One region of the Rhodoferax sp. PAMC 29310 genome, then DNA from elsewhere that is predicted to be linked to it. Evidence: predicted binding sites of a transcription regulator. Region 1 holds the regulator's gene; each other region holds the start of a gene.
What was found. The regulator FNR, encoded in region 1, switches genes on or off when oxygen is low (the NO sensors DNR and NnrR bind a similar motif). The targets are predictions, from matches to a motif close to TTGATNNNNATCAA.

Region 1 (3,207 bases):
CGTAGGCATAGAGTGCGATGCGGTCGGGCCGCCACTCGATGACTTGTGACAGCGTACGCTCGAACGATTCCGAACTTTGTTGGGGCAGGCCATAAATCAGGTCCACGTTGATCGAATCAAAACCGCGCTGGCGGGCATCCTGAAACAGTTAGACCACTTGCTCAACAGGTTGAATCCGGTGTATCGCCATTTGAACTGCCGGGTCAATATCCTGAACGCCAATACTCAAGCGTTTAAAACCCAGCAGCATCAGTGCGTCCAGTCGATCGGAATCCAGGGTGCGCGGATCGATTTCGATGACGTACTCACCGGCCGGAAGCATTTTGAAATTTCGCCGCAACATGCTCATCAAATCGCCCAGCTGGGCATCGGTCAAAAAGGTAGGTGTGCCGCCTCCCACATACAGTTGACTCACCGACTGCCCCGCGCCCAACTCGGCCGTGTGAAGCTCTACCTCGCGACTCAAGTAGTTCAAATACGTGTCCGCATGTCCATGCTCACTTGTAACGACTTTGTTGCAGGAGCAGAAGTAGCACAGCGTTTCACAAAACGGAATATGCACATAAAGGGACATCGGCCGTGCGGCCACCGTCGGCCCAGAGCGGCGTTGGGCCAGCGCCTGCTTGTACTCAAGCTCGGCAAAGGCCTCGACAAATCGATCAGCGGTAGGAAAGGAGGTGTAGCGGGGACCAGAAGCATTCAACCGATTGAGCACGTCATTTAAATCAGGGGGGGCCGCATCGGCATTCATAGGCAATCCTTGGCAAGGCTGGAAATATGCCTTCAACCCCACATCAAAACCTTGACTCAGATCAACCTCGAATGAAATAGGACCTGCCAATTGATTTGACCTACATCAGGAAGTGCGGGGTCAGACGTCAATTGGTGCCAGAATGGTCTGCATGAACCCCATCACCTTAAAAGTCGCATGCTCCAGTTGCAATCTGAAGGAGCTGTGTATGCCACTTGGATTGACGCCGGACGAATTGGACCGTGTCGACGAAGTGGTGGCGGCGCGACGCAAAGTCAAGCGAGGTACAACGCTGTTTCGAACCGGTGAGAGGTTCACCAGTCTGTACGCCATTCGCACTGGTTTTTTCAAAACCAGCGTCGTCTCTGAAGATGGCAAGGACCAAGTGACCGGGTTTCAGATGGCTGGAGAAATCATTGGGCTGGATGGCATCGTGAATGACCAACACACTTGTGACGCTGTTGCCTTGGAAGATGCCGAGGTATGCGTCATGCCTTTTAATCGCGTTGAAGAAATCTCGCGGGAAGTGATTTCATTACAGCGCCATGTGCACAAAATCATGAGCCGCGAAATTGTGCGTGAGCACGGCGTGATGTTGCTGCTGGGCAGCATGCGCGCAGAAGAGAGACTGGCCGCGTTTTTGCTGAATCTGGTTCAACGATTAAACGCCCGTGGGTTTTCAAAAACCGAATTGGTCCTGCGCATGACGCGCGAGGAAATTGGAAGTTACCTGGGCTTGAAACTGGAAACCGTGAGCCGCACGTTTTCGAAGTTTGTGGAAGACGGCATTGTGGAAGTCAAACAGCGCCACATTCGTATTGTGGATGCCGAGATGTTGAAAGACATCGTCAACCCCAAAGCCTGCAATTGATCACACAGACCCATTAAAGAAAGCCGGATCATCCGGCTTTTTTTGTGGGCGCCCCGCGGTCTGTAGTTCGCAGGGAGCCCAACTTTGAGCCCGCAGTTACTTGGGCATGATCACGCTGTCAATCACGTGGATCACGCCATTGTCAGCCACGATGTCTGTCGCAGTGACCTTGGCGCCATCCACCATGACACCTCCCATAGTTTTGACAGTGATCTCAGAACCCTGAACAGTTTTGACTTTGCCGGCTTTGACATCGGCAGCCATCACTTTGCCGGGCACCACGTGGTAGGTCAATACCGAAGTCAGCTTGGCTTTGTCTTTCAACAGCGCATCAAGATCAGCTTTCGGAATTTTGGCGAAGGCCGCATCAGTCGGGGCAAACACGGTGAACGGGCCTGGGCCTTTCAACGTGTCAATCAAACCGGCAGCGGTCAACGCCGTGGCCAGGGTTTTGAAAGTCCCAGCAGAAACAGCGGTGTCAACAATGTCCTTCGCTTGAACAGAAAAAGCGACGCCAAAAGCCAACGCGGTTGCAAGAATGGTTTTTTTCATGGAGCTCTCCTAAAAATGAATGTCAGGTATGACGCGTCAAAGATGTGACGTGGCCGAATAATACAACCAATAAGTATCCATAATTTCTTTATGGTTTAAATTATTACTAATTGGTATCTTTATGAGTTGAAAAGAACCATTGGCTGAACTAACCTCAGAAATGCCTCGCTTCAAGAGCGTATTGCCCATCTACCGGCTTGAACATTGTTCAGCGACGACGCACCACTCGCAACAAGGTTTGACAAAAACTATACGGTTGGTTACGGCAACCTCTTCCTTGTCAAGCCTTGGAAATTGGGTCGTCCATCGCAGCAACAATGTCACTTGACACTGGAGTGACTAAAGGGTTCCCAATAGAGTCAATTTAAGGAGAACCATGTCTGCTCACTGCTGCGAACACGAAACACCCACCGCATCGTCCTTCGAAAACATGGATCGGTACCGGCGAATCCTGTGGATTGCCTTGATCATCAACGCCTTCATGTTTTTGGTGGAGATCTTGGCGGGTTACACCTCGGGTTCGCTGTCGCTATTTGCTGATGCGATTGACTTCGCCGGCGACGCTGCCAACTACGCCGTGTCTCTTGCAGTCTTGTCGGCGGCCTTGGTTTGGCGCGCCCGCGCCGCAATGGTGAAGGCGCTCAGCATGATCGCCTTTGGACTGTTCATTCTGACGCGGGCGGCGTGGGCCGCCCTGAACGGCGCCGTGCCAGACGCGCCGACCATGGGAGCGATCGGTTTGGTAGCACTGGTAGCCAATGTGGCCGTTGCCTGGATGCTGTACGCGTTTCGTGAGGGTGACGCCAACATGCGCAGCGTCTGGCTGTGCTCACGCAACGACGCCATTGGCAACCTAGCGGTAATGGCCGCCGCCGTGGGTGTATTTGGCACCGGGCAAGCATGGCCTGACGCGGTGGTGGCTGCGATCATATCCGGTCTGGCCTTGCATGGCGGCTGGCAGGTGCTGCGCCAGGCCCGCACCGAACTGGCGGCTGGCCCAGCCAATCATGAGCACGGTGACGCGGGCTGAAAT
Region 2 (3,207 bases), 1.3 Mb from region 1:
ATTGATGCCATGCACCAGGAACTACACCAACTCTCCCGAGAGCTGGTGGGGAGCCTGGACCGGGCTCACGCTTTGAACCGCCTACCCGCCCTGTACGCACTGCGCAATGGCCTGCAAACCGAGCTAAACGCCCTGATGCAGGATTTGCAGTCGCTACCATGATTGACTATTGGTTTGCCGGGGGAACTTTCATCAAAGTGTCGTATCCTACCGGTCCACTGGAGAGCCTGCGTCGTTCGCTTTCGTTCGACCCTTTCTGCCTCTCTTGCCTCATTTTGATTTCACATGTCTCTTTCTTCATTTAATCGCCGTCAATTGCTGGCGTTCAGTGCAACTGCACTTTCTCTTCCCGCTGTGGCCTTGGCGCCGCGTCCGGGCCGTCTGGTGGTCGTTGGCGGGGCCGAAGATCGCCTGAAAGACAAAATTATCCTGCGCCGATTTCTGTCACTTTGTGGCGGGGAAAACGCGAATATATTGGTGCTGACCGCAGCCAGTTCTGATCAACCAGCGGCATGGCGTGGATACGACCAGGTGTTTCGGGAAATGGGCGCGACCCAAACAACCCACCTGCCCATTTACACCCAGGAAGATGCAAACTCGGCCGACACCGTCAACCGGATTTTGAGTGCTGATGGCATTTTCATGAGCGGTGGAGATCAGCGCCGTTTGATGGAGCGACTTTCGAATACCGAGGCAGAACGGGCCATGCACACCGCCTTTCACCTGCGTCGCTGCTGCATTGGCGGCACGAGTGCCGGTGCGGCTGTGATGTCACACATCATGTTGGCCGAGGGGGGCACGCCAGTGTTGCCCAAAAAAGATGCCGCGGTATTGGAGGAAGGGCTGGGCTTTGTTCCGAACGCGATCATCGATCAACACTTCTCAGAGCGCCGCCGTCTGGGCCGGTTAATGTCGGTGCTGGCCCAGCGCCCGGACCTGTTGGGGGTGGGTATTGATGAAGACACCGCCCTGATCATTGAGCGCGGCACCGGCGTCGAGGTTGTCGGCAAAGGGGTGGTCACATTGATCGATGGCCGGCGCATGCGTTCGAATTTTGGCGCGGCCGCTGCGAGCGAACATCTGGAGATGCTGGGAGTTACCCTGCATGTGCTGCCTGCGGGCAACCGCTACAGCAGCGTTGTGGACGAAACCAGCGGGAGCAGCCGCCTACCTAGGTCATTGCGCAGCGCCATTGCTGAACTGGTGGCGCCCGGGCCCATTCGCGGTTGATGGTGAATTTTCTTGGTATTTTTTGAAAGATGATTTTGATGAAAATAGTGCTTTCTCTCCTTATCATTGTTGCGCAAGCAGCTACTGTTTCGATAGCGGCCACCGAGCACGGTGACAAGGAACGGGAGGTCGATATCGCCCGTCATCAAGCCATGGCCAGCGCACACAACAACGCGGCCAAGTGTCTGGCTTCGGGTGAAAAAGAAAATGTGTGCGAACAGGCCCTTCAAGCCGCCTGTCGCGGCTTGGCTATTGGAAAAACCTGCGGCATGAAACACGCCCACTGACGGGGCGAGCCAGTGCCACCACCCTGTGATCTCGCCCAATAGGTGGCGAACCCGCCGGTGATCGGCCAGTTCTTGATCCAGGTCACGGTGGCCTGATCGCTTGGGGATGATAGTGCAGAGGTCAGCGCATGAAGCGCTGCTGTAATCCAATACAAGCAAGGGGGTTCTTATGAAAGCGTTGTCCGACCTGTTTTCCACGGACTATGGCCTGATGACGGTGGCAGGTCTCACGTTCATGATTGGTATGGGCGTTTGGTTCGTCCGTTATTTCATGCGCAAGATTGACGAAGATGCGAAAGCGGCTGGCTTGCCAGACCGGTGAAAAAGAGGTGCCTGCGACAATTTGCGCCTCTAAAGCCTTTAAAAGGGCGGCGGTTTTGATGCCGCGGCTAGACTAAAAGATTGTGTCAATTTCAACTTTTCTAGGGGAATGATTTGTTAAATAGCGATCTTGCGACCGAATTCAACAGCCTGCTGCCAGGCCAAACCACTTCAGAGGGCCCTTCCCGGAGAACGGCCCTTAAAACCGCACTGGGCGTTGGGTATGCGGCTGCCGCGATGCCTATCGTCGCGCAAACCGCCATCAACACTCCAAGTGATGGCCTGAACGTCGGCGAAGTTAATTTCGAAGTCAATGGCTTCAAAGTACCGATGTATTTCGCGGCCCCGGCGGGCAAGAAAAATCTGCCCGTGGTGCTGGTGATCCAGGAGATTTTTGGCGTGCACGCCCACATTGCAGATGTCTGCCGGCGTTTTGCCAAGGCTGGCTATTTGGCGATTGCGCCAGAGTTGTACGCCCGTCAAGGTGACCCTAGCCAATATGGCGAGATTAGCAAATTGATGTCCGAAGTCGTGGCCAAAGTGCCAGATGCGCAGGTCATGGCTGATCTGGACGGCGCGGTTCAATGGGCGGGTGCCCATGGTGGCAACTTGGCCAAGGTGGCAATTACCGGGTTTTGCTGGGGCGGGCGGATCACCTGGCTGTACGCGGCTCACGGCCCCGTGAAGGCAGGTGTGGCGTGGTATGGGCGTTTAGTCGGCGCTGCATCCCCTTTGACGCCCAAGCACCCTGTAGAGCTGGCGGGCCAATTGAAGGCGCCCGTGCTGGGGCTCTATGGTGGTGAGGACGGAGGCATTCCGCTGACGACCGTGAACCAAATGAAAGAAGCACTGGTTGAAGCGGGCGTAAAGGGTAACAAAGCTGCCAAAGGCAGCGAGTTTGTGGTTTACCGTGATGCACCGCACGCCTTTAATGCCGATTACCGGGCCAGTTACCGCAAGGACGCCGCCGAAGATGGGTTCAAGCGAGCCTTGGCGTGGTTCAAGTCGAACGGCGTGATGTGATCCTGTATTGATCAAAATAACAAGGCCGCCGTCGGGCGGCCTTGTTATTTGTGAGTCGGCCCATCAATTGCCAGATTCCTGCCTCACAATCATGGGCTTGAAAATTGAGGCGTCAACCGTGCTTTCTCTCCCATCCACTCATCGGTATCTGCTATGGTTTTAGTCGCAATTTTGACCGGCACCCTGCTGGCCGGTATTGGCAGCGTTTGGCTGGCTGCCTTGTTGGGGTTTGGGGTGCTGGCCAAGTACACGCAGCACATGCTGAGCATGGCGGCCGGTGCCTTGCTGGCCACCGCTTTCATGCACCTTCTGCCCGAGGCCTTCGAAAGCCAGTCCGGTGCAGACG
Region 3 (3,207 bases), 1.9 Mb from region 1:
TTGCATGGGTTTGTCTCCTGTCAGTTGATGAACGCGGGGCATACATGGCACCCCGTCTGTGATTCATCTTACTTCGGTTTGGCGTCGCATCTTCAGCCAGATCAAGGCAGATCCGGTGAGCGCGACCGGAACCAATGAGCCCCAGTTCAACAAGGCCCACCCTTGGGTGGTGACCAACATGCCAGAGGCAAAGGAGCTGACGGCCAAGGTAGCAAACACGAAGAAGTTCAACGCACCCTGGGCCTTGTCTTTTTCAGCAGAGGTATAGGTTGACAGGGACAAGGTCGTGCTGCCCGTGAACAGAAAATTCCAACCCACCCCGAGAAACAACAAGGCCAGCAGAAACTCCTGCAACTCGACGCCTGAAAGTGCCACGCCAATACACAACGCGAACAGCGCCACACCTACGCCCATGATGGGCAACGCACCAAATCGTTTGATAAGGTGTCCGGTGAAAAATCCCGGCGCGAACATGCCAATCACATGCCACTCCAGTACCAGCGCGGCGTCTGAAAACGGCAAGCCGCATTGCTGCATGGCCAACGGGGTGGCCGCCATCAACAGGTTCATCACGCCATAGCTCAATGCGCCCGTGGCGGCAGCCACGATGAAGGCAGGCTGGCGCATAATTTCGCTCAAAGGGCGGCCACCATCGAGCACATTTTTTGGTGGCGCTGGGGGAAACTCAATCTGGCTCAGCACCGCCATGGAAATCAATGCCACCATGGCCAGCGCAATGTAGGCACCGGCAAAAGGGACATCCATGATCGTGCGGGTGTATTGTGCCAAATTGGGGCCCAGCACGGCGCCAATCAGCCCGCCTGCCATCACCATGGACACCGCCTTTTCCCGCCATTGAGGAGTCGACAACTCAGCCGCCGCAAAGCGGTACAAGCCGGCGTTGGCGTTGTAGTAGCCGGCAATCAGCGTCGCCGTACACAGCAACCAAAAGTTATGAGACAGGGCGGCGTAAGCGCACAACAGCGCCGCCCCCATGGCGACCAGCAAGCCAAGCTGGAACGAGCGTTTGCGACCCAGGTGGTGTTGGGCTTTGGCCACCAGCCCCGTGGACAAGGCGCTGCCCACCACATAACCCATGACCGGCAAGGTGGCCATCCAGCCCAAAGGGGCCATGCTCAAACCCACCAAGCCATTGATGGCGATAAACGTAACGTTGTTGGTCAGGAACAAGCCCTGGCAAATGGCCAGCAGCCAAAGTTGTCGGTTCATGAGGTAAGTTTGATCCGGATTAAGGCCGCGCAAGATACCTTGCTCACGGCCCAAGTGTTGCATTACATTAAATAAACATCATAAATACATCTTTAAACTATTCCCGTGCACTTGTCACTCCCATTGAAAGACTTTGCCATGCCAACCCCTCTTGTCAGCAACATCGATTTGCGTCAAATTTCTCCCGCTAAGCGTCACGCCATGGTGTTCAGGCGGTTTGCCGATATGCAACCCGGTCAAACGCTGGAACTGACCAATGACCATGACCCCTTGACACTGAGCGCCCAGCTGGAAGTTCGTTCGCCCGGGCAGTTTAGCTGGGAGTATCTGGAGGCTGGCCCTCAAGTTTGGCGCGTGGCGATTGCCAAGCGGGCCTAGGCACCGGCCAAAGCAGGTGGTGGCTGCTGCGGCGGCTGAGCCTCAGGCGCTCATTGAAAAAGTGGCGTGTCTGTTTTTACTTTGATTGACCTGTGTCAGCGGGTTCGCCTGCGGCATTTGATGCCTTTGTCGCGCTATAGCCGGCTCCAGCCCACTGACCGAGTCCACCACCCTTGCCCCACCATGAATTCCATCGTCGATCGCTCTGTTGCTTCCGCACCGCCCATGGATCTGGTTTGCCCCGCGGGCAGCCTGCCGGCACTCAAAGCCGCCATTGACCATGGGGCAGATTGTGTCTACCTGGGGTTTCGGGACGCCACCAACGCCCGCAACTTTGCCGGACTGAACTTTGACGAAGCGGCGATCAACACCGGCATTCGCTACGCGCATGAGCGAGGCCGAAAGGTCCTGCGGCGCTGAACACCTATCCCCAAGCCGCCAGCGCCAAGATACCTTGGGCATCGAGAGGCAGTGCGTGCTCAGTGCTTGCGGTATTTTTTATGGGCAGATAGTGCTGTGCCGGCCCGTCGAACTCAGCACACCAACGTTCCCCGCCAAATGGGTCGCCTGCGCAAAAACAACAGAATCAACCGTGTCAGTAAGACTGCCGGACACCCGGCGGACATGGGTCTAGCTCATCAGGGGCGGATGTAGGCCCAACCTTCGGACTGTCGCTTCATCAGCTCCACCACGCCGGCGGGCACATAGCCGATTGACTTGTTCATATCTGCTTTTGTCAGCTTCAGGGCTGTCATCGTGTTTTCGCAGGCCACCACCTGAACCCCAGACTGCACCGCCTCGGAAACCCGGTTCGCCGTGGTGGCGTCGTCCTTGAGCATGCCGATGCCGGGCCCGTAGGCGACGATTTCAATCTGCACTTTAGAGGCACCGAGTTCCTGCTGCACGTTCTTCGCGTTGTTCAAGGCAAGGTTCCATTTGGCAGCATCGCCATCGCTCACCTGAAATACTACTTTCGCAGGGGGTGGGCTGGCCGTCTGTGCCATCGTACCGGTGGCGAGACTGGCACCGATGGCCAAAAGACCGGTTTGAAGAAATTTCCGCAATGTCATCATGGCTTGCTCCTGTTGAGTGACGGGTTTGCATGGCGCGCCATCGTCATCGGACGGCGCTGCGAGTGCTCGAGTGGGGGACTGCCATCAGGAGGCCTCGACGTCTGCCGACGTGGCCGTCTTTGTTAAACGGTCTGCCACATCAATCGGGGCGTTGTCATCCAGCTCGATCGCGACCTGCGTACACACGGCACGGCACAAAGTGGCGACTCGCTCACTTTGCAAGCCATAGAACACCTGGGCCCCTTCCTTGCGTCTTGACAGCACGCCTTTGCGGTACAGCGCGGAAAGATGCTGCGACATATTAGGCTGCGTCGTGTCAATCAAGGCCAGCAGCTCGGACACGTTTTTTTCTTTTTCGCATACCGCGCTGATGATTTTGAGCCGCAAGGGCGTAGAGAGCAGCGAAAAGAGCTGCGCTGCAGATTCAAAAACGCGGTCTTCGCTGCTTAACTCGCCCATATCAAGTCCCGTGTCAAAAGTGAAACAGCTTCAATTCTAGGTTTAGCCGCGCCCAAGGTCACAGCGA
Region 4 (3,207 bases), 420 kb from region 1:
ACCTGTACATGGAGGCTTGGCAATCAGGCTTGAAGGGCCTTGCCACCTACCGCCCGAACTCCGTATTGGGGTCGGTCCTGAGCCTGACCCCCAGCACAGCAGCCACTGCGCCGCCTTTGCACATTGAAGGGGCCAACCAGAGGCTCGCACTGGACCGTCTGCCCTCACCTGTTCTGTCCTCGTTGCGCTGGCCAAGCCGGCCAGAGCTGCCGGCTGGAAACCCGGCCTGGACCTATATGGTTAATCACCCCTTTGGCAACTTCGCCCTGTTCGTGGGCGAATTGGCACCCGAGGAAGGCGGCGCGCCGAAACCGTTTGAGGTATGGGTCAATGGCACGGATCAACCGCGAGGACTAGGCGCATTGGCCAAAACCTTGTCCATGGACTTGCGCACCAATGACCCTGCCTGGCTACAACTGAAGCTCGATGCTCTGGCAACCGTGGCAGAAGAACACTCCTTTGAAATGACATTTCCGCCACACGGCGGAAAACGTCTTTTCCCGGGCGTGGTGGCCGCCACCGCCGCGGTGATACGGTGGCGCTGCGATCAACTCCGGGCCCTGGGAAAAGAGTCCAAACTTCCGACGCCCGTTATGGACGCCATGTTCAGCCAGGGCGAACCACAAACGGGCCCGTCTGGCACGCTGGCATGGTCGGTAGACGTAGACAACCCCGCCACCGGCGAGTCTTTCACTGTCACGCTCAAAGAAGTCAACCTGCAAGACCACGACGGCGTGGTGGTCACCCGCCCTTGCGCGCTTGGTTTTTCGGGCAACTACCCCCGTGCAATGGACGGCCTGGCCCGATTGCTGTCCTTGGACATGCGGGTGATTGATCCCGCCTGGATTGGCATGAAGTTGCGCAAGTTGCTCAACTATGCAGAGCCCTTGGGTCATTTCATGGCGTTTTTGCCGGGACTGCCCAATGCCGAGCGACGCCAGCAAACCTGGCCCTCCACTGTGGCCTACATTGCGCGGTTGATCATTCATCGCTACGCCATGCTGGGGGTGCTTGATGAACAGGGCTTTCCATTGAGGGACATGGGCGTACTGGACACTCCAAAGGATCAGCCCGTGTCAACGACCATAGCCGGAAAACTGTGTCCCGAGTGCGGCAACCCTACGGTCATTCACAAGGATGGTTGCGATTTTTGTACCGCTTGTGGCTACGTCGGGCAATGCGGTTAGAGCCTCAAAAAGAAACAGGACCATGGGCCCTGTTTCTTGGCTCTTCTCAGCGATTACGTGCGAACGACCAGCACCGGCAGGTGCGTGTGCGACAGAACCGCTTGCGTCACGCTGCCCAGCACCAGTCTTTCCAGTCCGCTGCGCCCGTGCGAGCCAATGACGATCAGGTCGGCCTGTGAGGACTCTGCTTTCTGCACGATCCCCCGCCATGCATTATTGGACTCCACCACCGCAGTTTCAACCGCCAAATCGGCCGCTTTGAAAACTGCTTTGGCTGACTTGATCGCTGCATTGGCTTCTGCACTGGCTGCACTGAGGTACTCCGCCTGTCCGTAGGCAAAGTCAGTTCCGACGCCCGTAAACGGGTAGGGATCAATCACAAAAATGGCTGTGACCTGGCTGCCAAATGCCTTGGCCAGACCAATGGCTTTGTCCACCGCCAGTTGTGAAGTTGCAGAGCCATCGATGGGAACGAGGATGTGTTTGAACATGGTTTTCTCCTGTGGTTTGAATGCGTCCAGTGTCGGACTGAACTTCGCATCAATCCTTGACCAGAATCAAGTTATTTGTAGTGACAGCCAAAACCGGCCCTTCTGCCCAGTCGACAATCTCATCAAAGGGGTTCACACATGCGACTGATGCCCGCACGGGAACCCATCAAGCCAAACCCAAAAACTCGGACCTTTTCGCCAATTCAATTGGGCAGGGGCACCCGAGCAACCCATTCAACCTATTTAGGCGCGTGTCACTTTTGAAAAAAGATTCCAAACTGGGGCATCGGCCCTACGAAGATGTTCAGGCGTTGCTGACCGGCACCTTGTTTGTGGCTTTTGGTGTACTCATGTTTGGACACACCAGTTTGCTGACTGGCGGCACGGCTGGCATTGCGTTTTTAATCCACTACGCCACCGGCTGGAATTTTGGTCTGGTCTTTTTCCTGATCAACCTGCCGTTTTATGGACTGGCCTGGAAACGCATGGGGCCGACATTCACCTACAAGACTTTCGCTGCCGTCGGGCTGCTGTCCTTGTTTGTCAACCTGCTGCCCTCGCTGATTAGTTTCCAAGCGCTCTCGGCCCCCTTGGCGGCGGTCCTGGGCGGTTTGCTGATGGGCAGCGGCATGCTGATGCTGTTTCGCCACCGGGCAAGTCTGGGCGGTTTCAACGTTCTCGTCTTGTATTTGCAGGACCGATTTGGGTGGCGGGCGGGGCGGGTACAGATGGGGTTTGACTGCTTCATTGTGCTGTGCTCCTTCGCCGTGGTGAGCTGGCAACAGGTGGGGCTGTCTGTGTTGGGGGCAGTGGTGATGAACCAGACCTTGGCCACGAACCACCGAACGGGTCGCTACGTGACGCCTTGACACGCAGGCAAGGCCTGTCGCCTTGGGAACCGCCGCCCGCACAGCAAGACGCTAGCATCTCCGGATCCCTTTTCTGGAGCTTCCCATGCCAACTTTGACCGCTTTGACCAACCACCAGATCCGTCTGGCCTCTCGCCCGGTGGGCCTGCCCACACCGGCCAACTGGCAATTCACCGATGAGCCTGTTCAACAACCCGGTGAGGGTGGTGTGTTGCTGAAAACCTTGGCGCTGTCGCTGGATCCGGCCATGCGCGGTTGGATGAACGAGGGCAAAAGTTACATCCCGCCTGTTGGCATTGGCGAAGTCATGCGCGCTGGAGGCGTTGGAGTCGTCATTGCCTCCAACAACCCAGCCTATGCCGTGGGTGACCATGTCAGCGCCGGTTTTGGCGTGCAGGAGTACCTGACGCTGGAAAATGCAGACTTCAAGCGCGGCGGCCTGGTCAAAATTGACTTGGGCATGGGCTCGCTGACCCAGTGGCTTAACGTGCTGGGCATGCCGGGTATGACCGGTTATTTTGGTTTGATGGATGTGGGCCAACCCAAGGCCGGGGAAACCGTGGTTGTGTCAGGTGCAGCCGGCGCCGTCGGGCAAACCGTGGGGCAAATGGCCAAGCTCAAGGATTGCCGCGTGGTCGGCATTGCCGGTGGCGCTGCCAA

Region 2: the regulator FNR is predicted to act here: its motif matches at 1,590-1,603, upstream of J8G15_RS00325 (DUF3149 domain-containing protein).
Region 3: the regulator FNR is predicted to act here: its motif matches at 1,240-1,253, upstream of J8G15_RS15315 (DUF2249 domain-containing protein).
Region 4: the regulator FNR is predicted to act here: its motif matches at 1,735-1,748, upstream of J8G15_RS08230 (universal stress protein).

Annotation. Positions count from the first base shown of each region.
Region 1 is NZ_CP072852.1:1,391,135-1,394,341, forward strand. It holds partial or broken gene hemN (oxygen-independent coproporphyrinogen III oxidase) at 1-751, opposite strand, end outside; gene fnr (fumarate/nitrate reduction transcriptional regulator Fnr) at 903-1,622, shown strand; gene J8G15_RS06335 (fasciclin domain-containing protein) at 1,719-2,174, opposite strand; gene J8G15_RS06340 (cation diffusion facilitator family transporter) at 2,551-3,204, shown strand.
Region 2 is NZ_CP072852.1:55,961-59,167, forward strand. It holds gene J8G15_RS00310 (EAL domain-containing protein) at 1-162, shown strand, start outside; gene J8G15_RS00315 (cyanophycinase) at 286-1,230, shown strand; gene J8G15_RS00320 (hypothetical protein) at 1,269-1,517, shown strand; gene J8G15_RS00325 (DUF3149 domain-containing protein) at 1,687-1,839, shown strand; gene J8G15_RS00330 (dienelactone hydrolase family protein) at 1,953-2,861, shown strand; gene J8G15_RS00335 (ZIP family metal transporter) at 3,015-3,207, shown strand, end outside.
Region 3 is NZ_CP072852.1:3,278,293-3,281,499, reverse strand. It holds gene J8G15_RS15325 (ABC transporter substrate-binding protein) at 1-6, opposite strand, end outside; gene J8G15_RS15320 (MFS transporter) at 64-1,230, opposite strand; gene J8G15_RS15315 (DUF2249 domain-containing protein) at 1,369-1,608, shown strand; partial or broken gene J8G15_RS15310 (peptidase U32 family protein) at 1,792-2,042, shown strand; gene J8G15_RS15305 (DsrE family protein) at 2,247-2,681, opposite strand; gene J8G15_RS15300 (metalloregulator ArsR/SmtB family transcription factor) at 2,766-3,140, opposite strand; gene J8G15_RS15295 (TlpA disulfide reductase family protein) at 3,128-3,207, opposite strand, start outside.
Region 4 is NZ_CP072852.1:1,808,005-1,811,211, forward strand. It holds gene J8G15_RS08225 (adenosylcobalamin-dependent ribonucleoside-diphosphate reductase) at 1-1,187, shown strand, start outside; gene J8G15_RS08230 (universal stress protein) at 1,241-1,678, opposite strand; gene J8G15_RS08235 (YitT family protein) at 1,939-2,547, shown strand; gene J8G15_RS08240 (NADP-dependent oxidoreductase) at 2,633-3,207, shown strand, end outside.